3 regions of the Oceanicoccus sp. KOV_DT_Chl genome follow, and region 3 is predicted to be linked to each of the others. Evidence: riboswitches for the same ligand, from Rfam matches in the RefSeq annotation. Region 3 holds a riboswitch; each other region holds the start of a gene.
The links. Region 3 has a riboswitch for cyclic di-GMP ahead of UNITIG_RS00915 (VPLPA-CTERM sorting domain-containing protein). Riboswitches for the same ligand answer to the same signal wherever they lie in the genome.
Positions count from the first base shown of each region.

Region 1: another riboswitch for cyclic di-GMP. It lies ahead of UNITIG_RS23510 (VPLPA-CTERM sorting domain-containing protein); the one in region 3 lies ahead of UNITIG_RS00915 (VPLPA-CTERM sorting domain-containing protein).
Region 2: another riboswitch for cyclic di-GMP. It lies ahead of UNITIG_RS21830 (hypothetical protein); the one in region 3 lies ahead of UNITIG_RS00915 (VPLPA-CTERM sorting domain-containing protein).

Region 1 covers NZ_FQLF01000002.1:1,072,047-1,076,984, forward strand. The annotation lists gene UNITIG_RS08730 (hypothetical protein) at 1-28, shown strand, start outside; gene UNITIG_RS08735 (SDR family oxidoreductase) at 62-952, shown strand; cyclic di-GMP riboswitch class I at 2,010-2,138, shown strand; gene UNITIG_RS23510 (VPLPA-CTERM sorting domain-containing protein) at 2,164-2,715, shown strand; gene UNITIG_RS08745 (putative quinol monooxygenase) at 2,792-3,196, opposite strand; gene UNITIG_RS08750 (alcohol dehydrogenase catalytic domain-containing protein) at 3,361-4,395, opposite strand; gene UNITIG_RS08755 (ThuA domain-containing protein) at 4,436-4,938, opposite strand, start outside.
Region 2 covers NZ_FQLF01000007.1:131,259-136,196, forward strand. The annotation lists gene UNITIG_RS21815 (PQQ-dependent dehydrogenase, methanol/ethanol family) at 1-395, opposite strand, end outside; gene UNITIG_RS21820 (lysophospholipid acyltransferase family protein) at 554-1,144, opposite strand; gene UNITIG_RS21825 (bifunctional transcriptional activator/DNA repair enzyme AdaA) at 1,312-2,190, shown strand; gene UNITIG_RS21830 (hypothetical protein) at 2,187-2,684, opposite strand; cyclic di-GMP riboswitch class I at 2,783-2,866, opposite strand; gene UNITIG_RS21835 (nitroreductase family protein) at 3,043-3,615, opposite strand; gene UNITIG_RS21840 (HD-GYP domain-containing protein) at 3,898-4,938, shown strand, end outside.
Region 3 covers NZ_FQLF01000001.1:192,981-197,918, forward strand. The annotation lists gene UNITIG_RS00910 (arylsulfatase) at 1-1,565, opposite strand, end outside; cyclic di-GMP riboswitch class I at 2,248-2,339, shown strand; gene UNITIG_RS00915 (VPLPA-CTERM sorting domain-containing protein) at 2,372-3,115, shown strand; gene UNITIG_RS00920 (hypothetical protein) at 3,216-4,823, shown strand.

The DNA of each region.
Region 1 (4,938 bases), on a different contig from region 3:
TAAAGCACAGCAACACGACAAAAATTAATCACAACTGACTCAAACAACAAAGAGGTTTTTTATGTCTGTAATACTCGTCACTGGCGCCAGCACTGGTATTGGCCAGGAAACAGCACTGCATATGGCACGCAAAGGTCACACGGTCTATGGCGCTTGTCGAAATCCTGCCGGGGCAACCGAACTAAAAGAAAAGATCGACGCCGAAAATTTACCCGTTAGTATCATTAAACTGGATTTAGTCGATCCCGCCACTATCAAAACCGCTGTTACTGAAATCATGGAAAAGCACGGCCGTATTGATGCACTGGTGAATAACGCAGGGATTGGCGGCGGTCGCGCCGTTGAAGAAACACCACTGGAAGAAGTCCGGGAAATTTTCGAAACCAATTATTTCGGCAACGTCAGCGTGCTGCGCGAAGTCACGCCCATTATGCGCAAACAAAATTCTGGCCGTATCGTCACGGTGGGCTCATTGGCAGGCCAGGTTGTTATGGGCTGTCACGCTCACTACTCTGCATCCAAGTGGGCAATGGAAGGCTTAAGCGAAGCGCTCGCCATGGAGATGGCGGAGTTCAACGTCAAGGTATCAATTATCGAACCCGGTGTCGTGTTAACTCCAATTTGGGCTAAAGGTAGCTTACCTGAAGGTGAAACGCCTTACCGGAAAACACTGGATCGTTTAGCGCGGTTTTTTATGTTTGGTCATACTCGCCCGGCGATGCCGGATGATGTTGCCAGCGCGATTGCACACGCGATCGAATCGGACAAGCCCCATTTCCGTTACCCAGTAGGGCCTGATGCCGTTGAGACCGTCGCTGCCAAAAACAAAGTCAGCAATGATGAATGGATGGAGATTAACTGCCTACAGGGTGAAGAGTTTAATGAAAAAATGGCTAAGCTCGTGGGCGTTGATTATTATCGCGGCGAACTGAATTTTCCTAACGCAGAATAAACAATCAATGCGGTTGAATAACCATCAACCGCACCCTCGTTTAACTAATACTTGTCCGCACTAATCAACCTACTCTTTAACGCTGCCACTAGTGCAGCGTTAAAGTAGTCTCTTCGTAGAATGGCACTTACTTTAATCCCTCATACCCACAAAGGGCCCTACTGTCTGGAACAATCACCTACTCGTCATGCGGTTACTGACGGTGATGATATTCAGCTGAATAAAATCAGAGCCACTGTCAAACCATCCAACGAAGGAAAACGCAAGCTCGTCCAGCACCAAAGGGCTGGAGGACTTCCAAAGCAGCTTTAATATGCTATTTAATGGCGCAAATAATGGGGAATTGATTATCGATTTATAGCAGCCAGGGCCGCTTTAGGGACTAGAAAGGAGCAAAATAATCACTGTCTCAGGCAGGCCAACAACCTCTCAGCCAATACAGCCCCAAATCAGGGCAACAAAGGAATAAAAAATCAATTTGTGTCGATATTTATTACAGAACAGCAACATTGACACCACTAGAAATGTCAAAGTAGCACCAAAACCTTCCAGCCACCCTAAATTAGCCCAACTTTTAGCCACTCACTTAAACTTTGCTTCAAAGTACCCACTAATCCAAGCTAATAGTTATAAAAAAAACTCTGATATGCTTATTTTTGATAAAAACACCGTCTGATCCAGGCCAAAATGGGACCTATCGAAGCCACCGTTGAACGAACAGGCTCAAGATAATAGTTAAGCCACAAATTCGAACAAAATTAAAATCAATCTATCCGGTTTTCTTTGTCAATAAAAACATACTTGACGGTTTTTCTTACAGATTAAGTCGAGATCTGGGCCGCAAAAACTGCTCTACTCACGAACTAAAACATAAGCACCTGTTTTTATTAGCTATTTAATACTTGGCACCATACTTGTATTAACCAAAGCAAGATACGAGGAAAGTTGACAGTAATCGGGTTTTAGATTGGTGCTATAACCAATCTATAAATGGAATTAAAAGGACTAACCCGTATCTGATAAGAAGAAACGTTATTCAAACTAATAAAACTAAATTGAAGGCAAACGCCAAACCTGTCGTGAGGCAGGGACGGAAAACCAAGGGTCTTAAGAATTAGGTGGTCAAGCATAATGGATAGCTTGCAAAACAGGGATCAGTACCTAAGTAAGACAGCCGGTTACCCTTCTCGAGAAACCTCGAGGATATAACAATGAAAAAACTATTATTAGCAACTGCAATCGCTGTAACCGCTGCACAAGCAAACGCTGCAGTATTCAATGTAACTGGTACTCTTTCTGGTGCAACAAACGCGCAAGCAACTATCGTATTCAACCCTGCCGCTCCTGCTTTGGTTGGTACATTTGACGATTCCGATGGCTCATTCAGCTTCTCAGTTGAAGACTACGACATGGATATCATTATCGCTCCTGGCTTGAATGCTCTTGTTGAACTGTCTGCAATCACTGTTACTGGTGACGGCGCAGGCCAAATTGGTGGTGCTGCAACCGTTGATAATTGTAGCGGATCATTCGAAGCCGCGGTTTGTCCTGGTGTTGGCACTCCTCCAACCTCTAATACCTACACTTATTCTTTTGATGGCTCTGTAGGTACTATCACCAATGATATTAATGGTGGTTTCAGTGGCGGTGGTAACACTTTGACTTATAGTTTTGAGACATCAGAAGTACCTGTACCAGCTGCAGCTTGGTTGTTTGGCTCAGCTCTTGTAGGTTTGGCGGGTATTGGCCGTAAGCGTAAGTAATTTTCGCTTCCCGGTACTCCCATAAAAAAACCCGCTTCGGCGGGTTTTTTTATGCACATTGAATAACGCTATTGCCTCAGTGAAAAGCTTTCCACCAACCCTTAACCCCAATCGGAAAAGCCAACGCCTGTTTTTTAACGGCTGCAGAAACACTCGCTGATACAGCTTGTTCCGCAGCGGGCATAAGTGGCGAAGCATTGGCAACAGGGTCAAGCGACTCCAGCCTCAAATCTTCAATACATGCGACAAAATCCTGCATATAGCCTTCATGATGATCGCTCGCCTGATGCTCCCAAAAATCCTGATTGGTTTTATACGACAGCAAACAATAATAAAATCCTTCTTTCTCACCACGCCAATATTCATAGCGTAAACAGTTGGGCTCAGTGGCATGAGTAATACGGTACATTTCTTTCATGACATTTTCAAAATCGGCTTCCTTGCCTGAAAATACCTGTATATGAGCTAATAGTGTGGCCATATTTCCTTCACGCCTGGTTTTATTATTTTGCTAGCTTTTCTCGCCGGATCGCTTCCCGCTTTCGCGCGCTATTGCTCAGGATAAATCTGAAACACTATAAATAAGCCAAAGTTATCATCGACTTGATCGGGAATGACAAGAAAAAGAGAGAGCTATCACTACCCCTAGCCGATTTTAGTTAACACCTTGCACTGATTACTGGGTGTTTTTAATGCTTCGAACGCATCAGGCAAGTCATCAAGACCTATCACATCAGTAATCATCGGCGATATATCAATCCGTTTATCCGCTAACATCGCTATCGAGGTTTCAAAATCATCTTTGGTATAAGCAATAGCAAATTGAATATTCAGCTCTTTAATCAAACCGAAAAAGGGCATGATATTGTCTGGCTGTTCACAAACACCCACGGGAATAATTTTTCCACCGTAAGGTGCCATTTCCATGCATTGCTGCAATAAACCGGGAGCACCCACACATTCGAAAATAATATCGGGAGCTGCACCTGTGAGATCACTAAACTGAGTTAACAAACCTTCCGCACCTGCGGTTAAATCAGGTTTTATCACATGGTTAGCGCCCATTTTTTTAGCTAGCTGTGCTCGTGAATCTGCCAATTCACTAACCACCACATCGCGAGCACCAAAGAATTTAGCCCACAGCGCCACCGTCAGCCCTATCGGCCCCGCGCCCATTATTAATATACGACTACCTGCTTTTAAATCGGCAACGCGAACCGCATGCAAACTTACCGCCAGCGGCTCAACCAAAGCGGCGGTTTTTAAATCCAAACTGTCTGGCAGCAAAATAGTTTCACGGCAACCTGTGGTCACGTACTCGGCAAAACCACCCTGGTCATCAACGCCGGATACTTTTTTATTCATGCATTGAAAAAACTGGCCGCCGGCACAGGCTAAACATTTACCACAGGCAATAAAAGGCAAGGCGCAGACTCTATCACCTACTCGCCAATCACCCTCCGCCTCTTTGCCGACCTCAGCAATTTCACCAACGTATTCATGACCTAAAATCTGGCCGCAGCAGGCGGTCGTTAAACCTTCGCGAGTAGCATGTAAATCAGTGCCACAAATCCCGCAGTACGACACTTTCATCACCAATTCGGAGGATGCTGGCGCCGGGTCAGCTACCGATTCGACACTGAGTGGTTTACCCACCTCTTTAAACACAGCCGCTTTCATGGGTTAATCCTTCATTTATTAATGGTTAAGATAGTCAATGTTAATGATTTTTTGAGCGCGCCCAACGTTTTGCTTCATCGCTGGACACCCACTTAATAGCATTACTCAGCAAGCGCTGAAAATCCAAATTTTCATAAGCAGACTGGCTATCACCACACTGCAAATACACAATCGGGCTATTGCGGTAGTGCTTTATCCAGCCGATAAGATTATGGCCCGGCTGATGCCGCCATCCTTCGCGGCTAAAAAGATTGCCTTTTACCGCTTGCTGCGCAGAATAAAAATTATCTTCGCAGTAGTCATAATCACTGGTCAGTATTGGGATAACCGCATCATGAAAGACATGATTAAGATACAACTCATCCGTTATTGAAAACTGTGGCGACACCCCTGTCGTCACCGGATGCTCAAGCGTAACAGTAACCGTATGATCAACCTCGTGACGATAGCCATCATCAGGATAGGGTTGCCCCTCTATAACGTCGGGTCTGTATAAAAACTTCCCGCCCACAATTTCGGCATACTCTGGCCATGACGGCCAAG
Region 2 (4,938 bases), on a different contig from region 3:
CATTCCTTTGGCACTTGCGGATCAAACTTCCAAATCAATTCACCGGTTTTAGCATCCAGCGCATAAACCATACTCCAGCTGCCACTTACGTACATAATACCGTCAACAATTAATGGGGTAGCTTCCAGGCCACGACCATAATCGGTATCAAAACTCCAAGCCAAACCTAGCTGCTCAATATTCGTGGTATTAATCTGATTCAACTCACTGAAGCGTTGCTCCAGATAGTCCTTACCGTAACTTAACCAATTATTATCACTCTGATTAGCAATACTCTCGGTAGTAACAACCTGAGTACTTTGTTGAATAGTTTGCTCTGCCGGTATCGCCTGCACAATCAAACTGACGAATAACAATGCCAGCGAAATAAAACGACAAAATAAATGAGTAGTCACAAACAGCCTCTATATAGGTAAAATCATTGATCGGTATACTAGTGATATCAATGTCTGCAAACAATGACCAAAAGTTACCACTTTAATGACAAATAGGGTAACCGGGAGAGAAAAAATATCGACCTAAAAAAGTCCCCAAGCATAGAATTAGACTACCACTAAAAATTTTCAGGATTGATACCCTGAAAATTTTGGTAGAAAGACTGAATATCTTGCATATCCTGTTCAACATTACCGGTGGGAACAAAGGCAGGACCGAAGCCAACTTTTTTATTTGCGGCATCGATAAACCCTAACACTATAGGCAGCTCGCTATTCAATGCAATATGATAAAAACCCGTGCGCCAACGCTCAACTTTACTTCGCGTCCCTTCTGGCGGCACAATAACAATTAAATTATCAACACTCTGAAAATAATTTACCATCTGTTCAACAACATTATTTTTTTTACTGCGATCAATGGGAATCCCACCCAACCAAATCATTAGACGTTTGAATGGCTGCATAAAAATATCATCTTTGCCCATCCAATGTGCGTCCAGACGAAGACTAAAACACACTAATAGCAGTAAAGCGAAGTCCCAGTTACTAGTATGAGGGGCCGCAGCCAGTACATATTTAGGCTGGCTAGGTTTATCACCACTAACCCGCCATCCGATTAATTTTAAAATAACAATAGAGACACCCGAAAGATTGTGCTGATTACCGGGGTGAGAAACATCGTTGTTTTTAGTTCTGTAATATTCGATGCCATAATAAAATCAGTGCAGCTGATATTTTTGTTGTATCAAAATTATAACAGTGTTTGAGCTATCGTCACCCTCATTTTGCTATTTCTCTGGTTCCTGACTGCCTAAGCAAAAAAATAGCAATTATCGGGTGGTCATTTTTTGTTTCAGGGATTACTGTATCCGGAATGAAATCCCTACAGCACAACAAGCTAGAAACGCAGCAACGCCACTATCAACTGGTGGCCAATGCCTTGCGCTTTATCGACCAGCACCAGGGCGAACAGCCAGAACTAGCCGCTATTGCCAAGCACTGTGCGATTAGCGAATACCACTTCCAACGAGTCTTTACAGAATGGGCCGGCGTCAGTCCAAAACAGTTCTTGCAATATCTCACCCGGGAACAGGCCCGGAGTAGATTACTGGATGGTGCCAGTCTATTGAAAGCAGCTGGCGATAGCGGCCTGTCCTCGAGCAGCCGCCTGCACGATCTTTTTGTTAGCCTGGATGCCGTAACGCCGGGCGAAATAAAAAACGGTGGCAATGGCATAACATTTATCTACGGAGTACATCCCAGCCCCTTTGGTTTGTGTTTTATCGCACTGACTGAGCGCGGCATTCATCGGCTGGATTTTATTGAACAACCTCAAGACATAGAATATTTGTTAGAGGCGTTACAGCGCCAGTGGCCGTTAGCGATATTAGAAGAAAACCAAGCCAGCTCAGCAATTGTAGTGACACAGGTTTTTTCAAAATCGCCACGACCGTTATCCTCACCGCTGAAACTATGGGTTAATGGTACCCAGTTTCAATTCAAGGTTTGGGAAGCTTTGCTGAGAATTCCATCGGGTGCTGTCGCTAGCTATGCCGAGGTTGCCAAGGCGATCAACCAACCTACTGCGGCCAGAGCGGTCGGCAGTGCTGTCGGAAAAAACCCCATAGCATTACTGATTCCCTGCCACCGGGTGATCCAGGGAATGGGGGAATTAGGTCACTACCGCTGGAACCCTATTCGCAAAAAAGCGATGCTAGGCTGGGAAGCTAGCCTTAAAGTTGACGAGTGTTAATTAATCAAATCGCCCAACATGCTCATGGTTTTGGCTAATAATGAAGGTTCGCCCCGGTATATCTCTTTGTAGTAACTCAGCTCTTGCGCTTCGGGATCAATATCACAATAGATATGAGCATCTAGCCACTCGTGGACTGTGCCAACATCGACATCCAATACAACTTTATAGCTATTACGATCGTAATTATACCGAGTAGACAGTGGTAGAATTTCACTGCGCAACAAACTGTTACCCAATTTAGATTGCGCCTCATAAACACAAGCATCATAAGCATCCATCAACGCAAAAGGTGTTCTGCTAAAGTCACGATGTAAAAAAACGGCGTCAGCACCGGTCACATCTAAATTACGATCACCACTTAAATAATTACTGACTGAAGCGACCAGTACCACGGCTGCCAACAATAGCAAACTGTACAGTAGCGGCTGCTTACTACTTTGATAAAGTTTATTGAAAATTGACGGTGAAGTATTTTCACTACTGATAGCCATCGACTCATAATCTCAAACGTTAAACGTTACGTCGCCGCCAATATAATTGGCTGAGCAGACATTGATCAAGAAGTGTGGTTTATAGTGCTACCACTTCCTTCGGTAACCGTTCGACCCTAAGCTATATCAGCTGGGCACTGGTTTTGCGTCCTCGGGTTGCCCCGAGTTTGCCATTTCGAGAAGCCGTAAGAGACGGGCTTCATATTGCAAGTTGGCATACAATGCCTTAAAACTTCGCTAGTTTCGCCATTTAACGCAATCGGGTCAATAAGTAATAGTACTAAGCGGGCAAGACCGACAAGGCATCGATCCGGTACTTAAATCCCCATACCGCGGTGATCCAAGCATTGCAGCCCCCTCAAGGCCACTCGCTGACAAAGTCCCTAGGGTCTAATTCACGCAATGGTTTATAGTTGCCATCTACACTGCCCAAATATACAAAGCCGACCAATTCCTCTGTTGTTGCAATTCCTAACCCGTCTTTAACGATGTCATCATAAGCATTATCACCGGTCCGCCATACACCTGCATATCCTTGTGCATGCGCCGCCAGCAATAGGCTATGGGCCGCACAACCCGCAGATATCAGCTGCTCTACCGCAGGTACCTTGGGGTGCGCCTTTATGGCCGCGATAACAATAATAATCAGGGGCGCTCGCAACGGTTTCGCAGCCAGTTTAACCATTTCTTCTGCTGACAGTGGCGCCTCCCCCGCAGCCCGCCTTCTAGCCTGAGTAGCTGTTACTAATAACTCTCCTAGCGAGTTACGCGCCTCACCGCGCAGGGTTAAAAAACGCCAGGGTCTAAGCCAGGAGTGGTCTGGTGCACGAAAAGCGGCTTTAAACATCGACGCTAACTCAGCGCCCTCAGGGGCTGGCTCGGTTAACCTTGGTGCTGAATTGCGACCATGTAATAGCGTTAGTGCATCCATATTTTAACTCTCGACAATTTTGCCGTGCATATTAGTGTTTATAGCGTATTGCAACAAGTCGGCAGTGCGTAGTAACTAGAATTTGTTAGTACCAACAGCAACTTAATTTAGAAGAAATCGTAAGTACTATTGCCTATTGCAAGCTGCTTTAAGGTAATTATTCTGGCGTCTAGCAGACCATTAGCTAAACTAAGAAGATTGATTAGCTACCAGCAAGTATAAGATGCAAATATTTTCATTGGCGCTGGGCCAAGCCCTCATAACAAGAGCAGTAACAAACCTGTGAAAAAAACCATTGTCCGGCCCGGCCGCACTATTCAGGAAAACAAAAAAACACCCATTCCAGTATCTGGTTTAAAGGTGGGGATGTATGTTTCCGAATTAGACCGCCCTTGGTTAGAAACGCCTTTTATTTTACAGGGTTTTAAAATTACCAGTTTGGAAGAAATTGAGACTATCGCAGAACATTGCGAATTTGTTTACGTCGAGGGCTATGAAGACACTTGGGCCGCTGCCGAGGAGCGGACTAGTAGTGTAAAAAGCAGCAAAACTAAAGTGAAACCTTACACCACTTCGGCGACTAACAAACAAGAGTTTTCTCGCGCAAGCGCCGCCCACTCTACCGCAACCCAATTAACGCGTTCCTTTATGGACGATGTCAGGCTCGGCCAAGGTATCAATATTAAAGACGTTAAATCCAGCGTCTCGGAATGTGTATCGAGTATCATGCGCAATCCGGATGCCATGATGTGGATGTCCAAAATTCGAAAAAAAGATGAGTACACCTCGGAACACTCCGTCAATGTCGGCTTGCTGGCAATTACCTTTGGTCGCCATTTAGGCGCAAGTGAAGAAGACCTCAACAAACTGGGGCTTGCCGGGATGCTGCATGACGTTGGAAAAATGCGTACGCCTAACGAAGTACTCAACAAAGAGGGCCAGCTAACCAACGAAGAATTCGACATCATGAAGTTTCACGCCCAACATGGTCGAGATATTCTGATTGCCCATAAAGATGTTTACCACGGCGCGGTGGATGTCGCCTACAGCCATCACGAAGCGCTGGACGGCACTGGCTATCCGCGCAAAATCAAAGCTGCAGGGATCACTGACTTTACCCGTATCGTGACACTTTGTGATGTTTACGACGCTATAACCAGCGAACGGGTTTACAAGAAAGGCCGTTCATCGTTGGAAGCACTGAAAATACTGTATCAAAACAAGGGCACTAAATACGATGAAAAACTGGTCGGTGAATTTATTAGCTGTATTGGCTTATATCCGCCCGGCAGTATTGTTGAGCTGCAAAACGGTCAGGTCGGT
Region 3 (4,938 bases):
ATATGGATGAGAGATAGGTCAGTCATTTCTGCTGGATCTTTTTCCAGATTAAACAGTTGCCAGGCTCCCGAGCCTAATGGTGGTGATAGAAGGACAATTTTCCACGGCCATGAAGTGTAGGCTTTATTACCAAATATTTCTGTCCCGAACTGATTGGCACCTTTATAGGCTTTAGATGTTTTGCCCGAAAGTAATGGAAGTAACGTTTTTCCCTGCAGTGGTAGAGTGGCTCGCCTGTTTATTTGGTGGATGGGAGAGATGCCAGCAAGATCAAGTAAGGTCGGCATGATATCGCGAATACTGGTAAATTCCGCACTTATATTCCCTGCATTTATCATCTTGCCAGGAAGTTTTACCACCAATGGGGAGAGTGTACCGCCTTCAGTGACAATGCTTTTAAATAGTCTATGTGGTGTCATGCTGGCCTGGGCCCAACCGGCACCCATATCAACATAAGAATTGGTTAGCCCGCTGTTTTCAAGGCTATTATCGAAGCTCGCTAAATAATCACCTGTTTGATTAGGGTATGTGGTATTGGGTGCGCCGTTCGCGCCATTATCAGACATAAAGATAATGATGGTATTGTCATACTGATTACTTTGGCGTAAATAACTAAGTACTCGACCAATTTGCTCATCCATATAGTCAATCATGGCGGCATATATTTCCATTCTTCTTGCATAGGTTTTTTGTTGTTCTGGAGGAAGCGAGTGCCATGCAGGTACAAAGTGCAATCTGGGAAAAGGCTTGATGCCAGGTTCGACCATACCTATTCGCTTTAGACTATTAAGGCGTTCTCGTCTAAGGGCGTCCCAGCCCTCGTTGTAAGTTCCTTTGTATTTGTCGATATACGCCTTAGGTGCGTGCAAAGGATTATGGGGGGCCATGTAAGACAGGTAGGCGAAAAACGGTTTGCCGTCACCTTCGGATTCTTTTAGTTTGCCCAGCATAAAGTCGGTGAAATTGCGAGTAGAATAAAAATCTTTGGGTAGTTTAGGCACTGTGCGCCCATTTTCGGTGTAGCGCATTTTCATCGAAGGTGAGAGCGGCTTTTGGTCGTACCAGTGACTACCTCCATTCGTCAATAGCGAGAAGCTCTGCTCAAAACCTCGAGAGAAGGGGTCAGTTTTTTGGGTTTCACCCAAATGCCATTTTCCTGCGATATAGGTGTGATATCCGTTCTTATGTAGTAACTCTGGAAGAGTGGCGACTTTAAAATTCAGTTGGCCTATATAGCCTGGATGTCCTTTCATGGCAGGAGTAATAAGCTCGCTAAGAGTCCCCATTCCCGCTAGGTGATTATCGACACCCGACATCAATACGGCGCGCGTTAGCGAGCAGGTTGGCTGAGTATGGAAGTTGCTAAGGCGCAGCCCTTCCGAGGCTAGCTGATCAATAGTTGGCGTTGAAATTTCGCCGCCAAAGGCACCCAGATCAGAGAATCCAAGATCGTCGGCGACAATAAGTAGTATGTTCGGCTGGGCTTGAGAAAACACATAAGTACATGCAAGCAGCTGAATTATGAGTGTTGTCAGATACGTATAGAGTCTATTTCTTAAATACATGTTGCCACCCCGTTGTTGCGCTTTTGCCCTTATCCGTAGTTAGCAAATTTTCGCAATTTAGTGCTTGGCAAGTGCGCCCGGATGCAAAGCTCTAGGTGGTTACATTTATTATATTTTTATTGATCATTGCCAATGTGAATTATAAAGGATAAATATACGCGTAGTTAGGTTTGTTTGGGTTAACTGTGTTTCTATGCAGGCCATATTAGTGCATGGTAAGTGCGCTCGGATGCGAATCTCTAGTTGGAAAAGTTCATCATATTTTTATAGGGCTTTACCAAAGCGAACTATGGGAGGGTAAGTGCATATTTAATCAAGCCTGCTTGGGATAACTGTGTTTCCATTTGGGTCATAAATAAGTGTTTTTATCATCTGTTTTTTTCAAAAGGTTAGTTTGTAATTATGCTATAGAAATTATCATTTCGTTAAATGATATATGCCTATCTGGTAACTAAATAATAGTAATAAATACACGAAACATTTTTAAACTAAAAATAGATTTTTTATGTCATTTTGTGTCGAGTATCTTGACAGGAAAAATTCTGTTTGCACTAAATTTAAAACGTTTTTAACCTCTTCTTGAAAATTTACTGAATTATTGAAAATCGTTTATTGACCTCTGGCCGGCTTAGGGAATAAGTTGCTCCCCGTCAGGTCGATATTTGGTCTGAAGTTTTAGGAAGTAGGAAAAAGCTGCACTCGACGTGAGTCGAGGTCGGAAAGCTAAGGGTCTTCGTAAAGTCGGTAACATTAGAAGATAGCCTGGCTGCCCTAAAAATAAATTATAAAATTATAGGTGACCTCTCATGAGAAAAATAAATTTAATTAGCGCGGCAATTATTTCTACATTTGTTGCAAGCGCTGCAAGCGCCGCTACTTACACAATCAGTTCAGATGTGACTAATAGCTCTGTTATGCTTGGCACAACTGACAACATCCCCGGTGTTAATCCAACCAATCTAACTATTTCCGGTGAGCTTGATATCGATGTTTCTGGCGGTACTTATATTATTAACAGTGGTAGTGTTACAGTCGATGGTACGATTGGTTTTTTTGCTGGTGCCCCGATAGAGTTATTATTTAACGGCGTGACGTCTGCCTATAATAACGGCGTTTTGTTCGATGGAAGTGGTGCTGGTGGTATTGCTTTTGAAGTTAATGGTAATGGTGTTAATAATATCGATCTTACCCAAAGTGCAGTTAGTGGCGTAATCGGCGACGCCAACCATCTTGGTTTGGCGCAGTATGGTTTAAACTTGGGTGGCGGTACGGTTAATGGTGATGGCACTATTTCACTTGGATTGTGTGGGGCCCCTGATGCCGTAGGATTTGCTTTGTCTCCTACTTGCCTTGGAGATAGTAATACTGCAGGTGTATTCGGCGACAATACATTAGGTGCTACCGTGCTGGGCTCGTCAGCCAGTATTTATTTAGCCGGTAATATCACCCTAACGGAAGTAGCTGCTGTTCCAGTTCCTGCAGCTGCTTGGCTTTTTGGTTCGGCTTTATTGGGTCTGTCAACTGTAGGTCGTCGTCGCGTTAAGAAGTGATTCATTAGTTGTTAAAAAATAAGCGGGCGTTAGCCCGCTTATTTTTTGTCTGTTTTAAGCTGCTATATGTTTGATAAAAAAAATAATTAGAGGTTTGGTAATGATGTTTTTTCGTAGTCTATTTATTTTGTGGTGTATTTTACAGCTAGCTGCTTGTGGTGGCAGTAGTGACGCGAATACAACGCCAAGCAGCGAAACCGAGTTGCAGGGAATGGCTGTCAAAGGGCCAAGAGTTAACGCAGAGGTACGTGTTTATCAAATTGATTTTGGCGGTGATGAGATAAAAGGACGGCTTATCGGCGAGGGAGTTACCGACAGTGCCGCTAACTTCTCAGGTGTATTTGTCAAGAGTGAAACACTTAATAAAGGCCCGATATTAATCGAGGTTTCGGGCGGGGCTGAGTTGAACGGAAGTGTTCCGGTGATTGATACCCTGTCGGCAATAATCAGCCCATCCGCATTACTTCGAGGTGATAGAGTCTACCCTACACCTTTGACCACAATGGTGGTACATAGGACTTTGCTCGACGCAGCAAAACTAGAGCAAATAGACAGCCAACAGTTTGGCGAACTTAAAAAAGCAGCAGTAAACGCCGTTATTACATCATTAGGCCTTGGTATTCTTGATGATATTGGATCAACAGCGTTGGAGAGAACTTCTCCAGTAAGTCTTGATGGCAGTGGGTCAGATGCAAGCCTGGCGTATCGAACTGTCATCGAAGTGTTTAGCGCGTTGGTAGTGCAACTTAAAGAGTTTGCTCCCAATACAAGTGGAGATAATCTTTTATTGGGTATTGTTAAAGATTTGTCTGATAATAATTTAGATGGTGTAAGTGATGGTGAAGGGGTGCCAGAGCTGCTTGAGTTGACAGTTGAACAGATCCTGAGTGTAGCAACACTCAATACTGAAGCTTTATTGGCGCTCAATATCCCCGGTACCGAAACACCAATTAGTATGCTCGGTGAGTTTTTGCAGACTGAGGTCGCTGAGTTGGGTGGGGTGCCTTCACAAACGGCACTGGCTGTCCCTGAATTTTCTGCTCCTGTATTGGTGCTGGACAGTGATGGTGATGGTTATCCAGATATTGTTGATGCGGACCCTGCCGACCCACAAGTTACGGGTGATGTAGATGGTGATGGGGTTGATAATTTAATAGACCTCTATCCAAATGATGGATCTGAATCTCAAGACTCGGACGGCGATACTGTAGGCGACAATGCGGATGATTGTCCGTTTGATAAGGATGTGCAGAGCCTTGAGAGTGGCGATCTTTGCCCATCAGATAGTCTCCCGGTGCAACTCGGTTGCGGAGATGAAGGTACTATAAGCACTATATTTCTCTGCTCATATGAATACAGTTCGAGCTTGCTAGTGAAAGTGAGTGCTTTTGCTGAGCCAAACTCTAATGCGGTGATTACCTCTTATCAATGGCGGGTGATAGATGTACCTGACGGCTCTTTGATAACAACGGATAGTTTGGTGATTGGGGACAGTGGTTCTAGTGTTTCATTTTTAGCGGGGCTGCCTTTAGATATAGGGGCATATATCCTCGAGTTAACAGTTACCACGGAAGAGGGAGTAGAGGTATTAGAGTATGGTGTCGATATAAATAAGTCCTTACCTACACCCGGAGAGATGATATTTTTTAGCTTGGGATTACTATCGCTTGTTGGTTTTAGAAAAAACAAAAATAAAGCGAACCGGTAGTTTCGGGTGCTGCGCTATTTTCTCTTTAGGTAGAGCCATGGAAGGCCTCCTTGATGGTTGAATTGTAATTGGCCTGTAAGGAATACAGGTAAATTAATCAGAATATGATAATAAC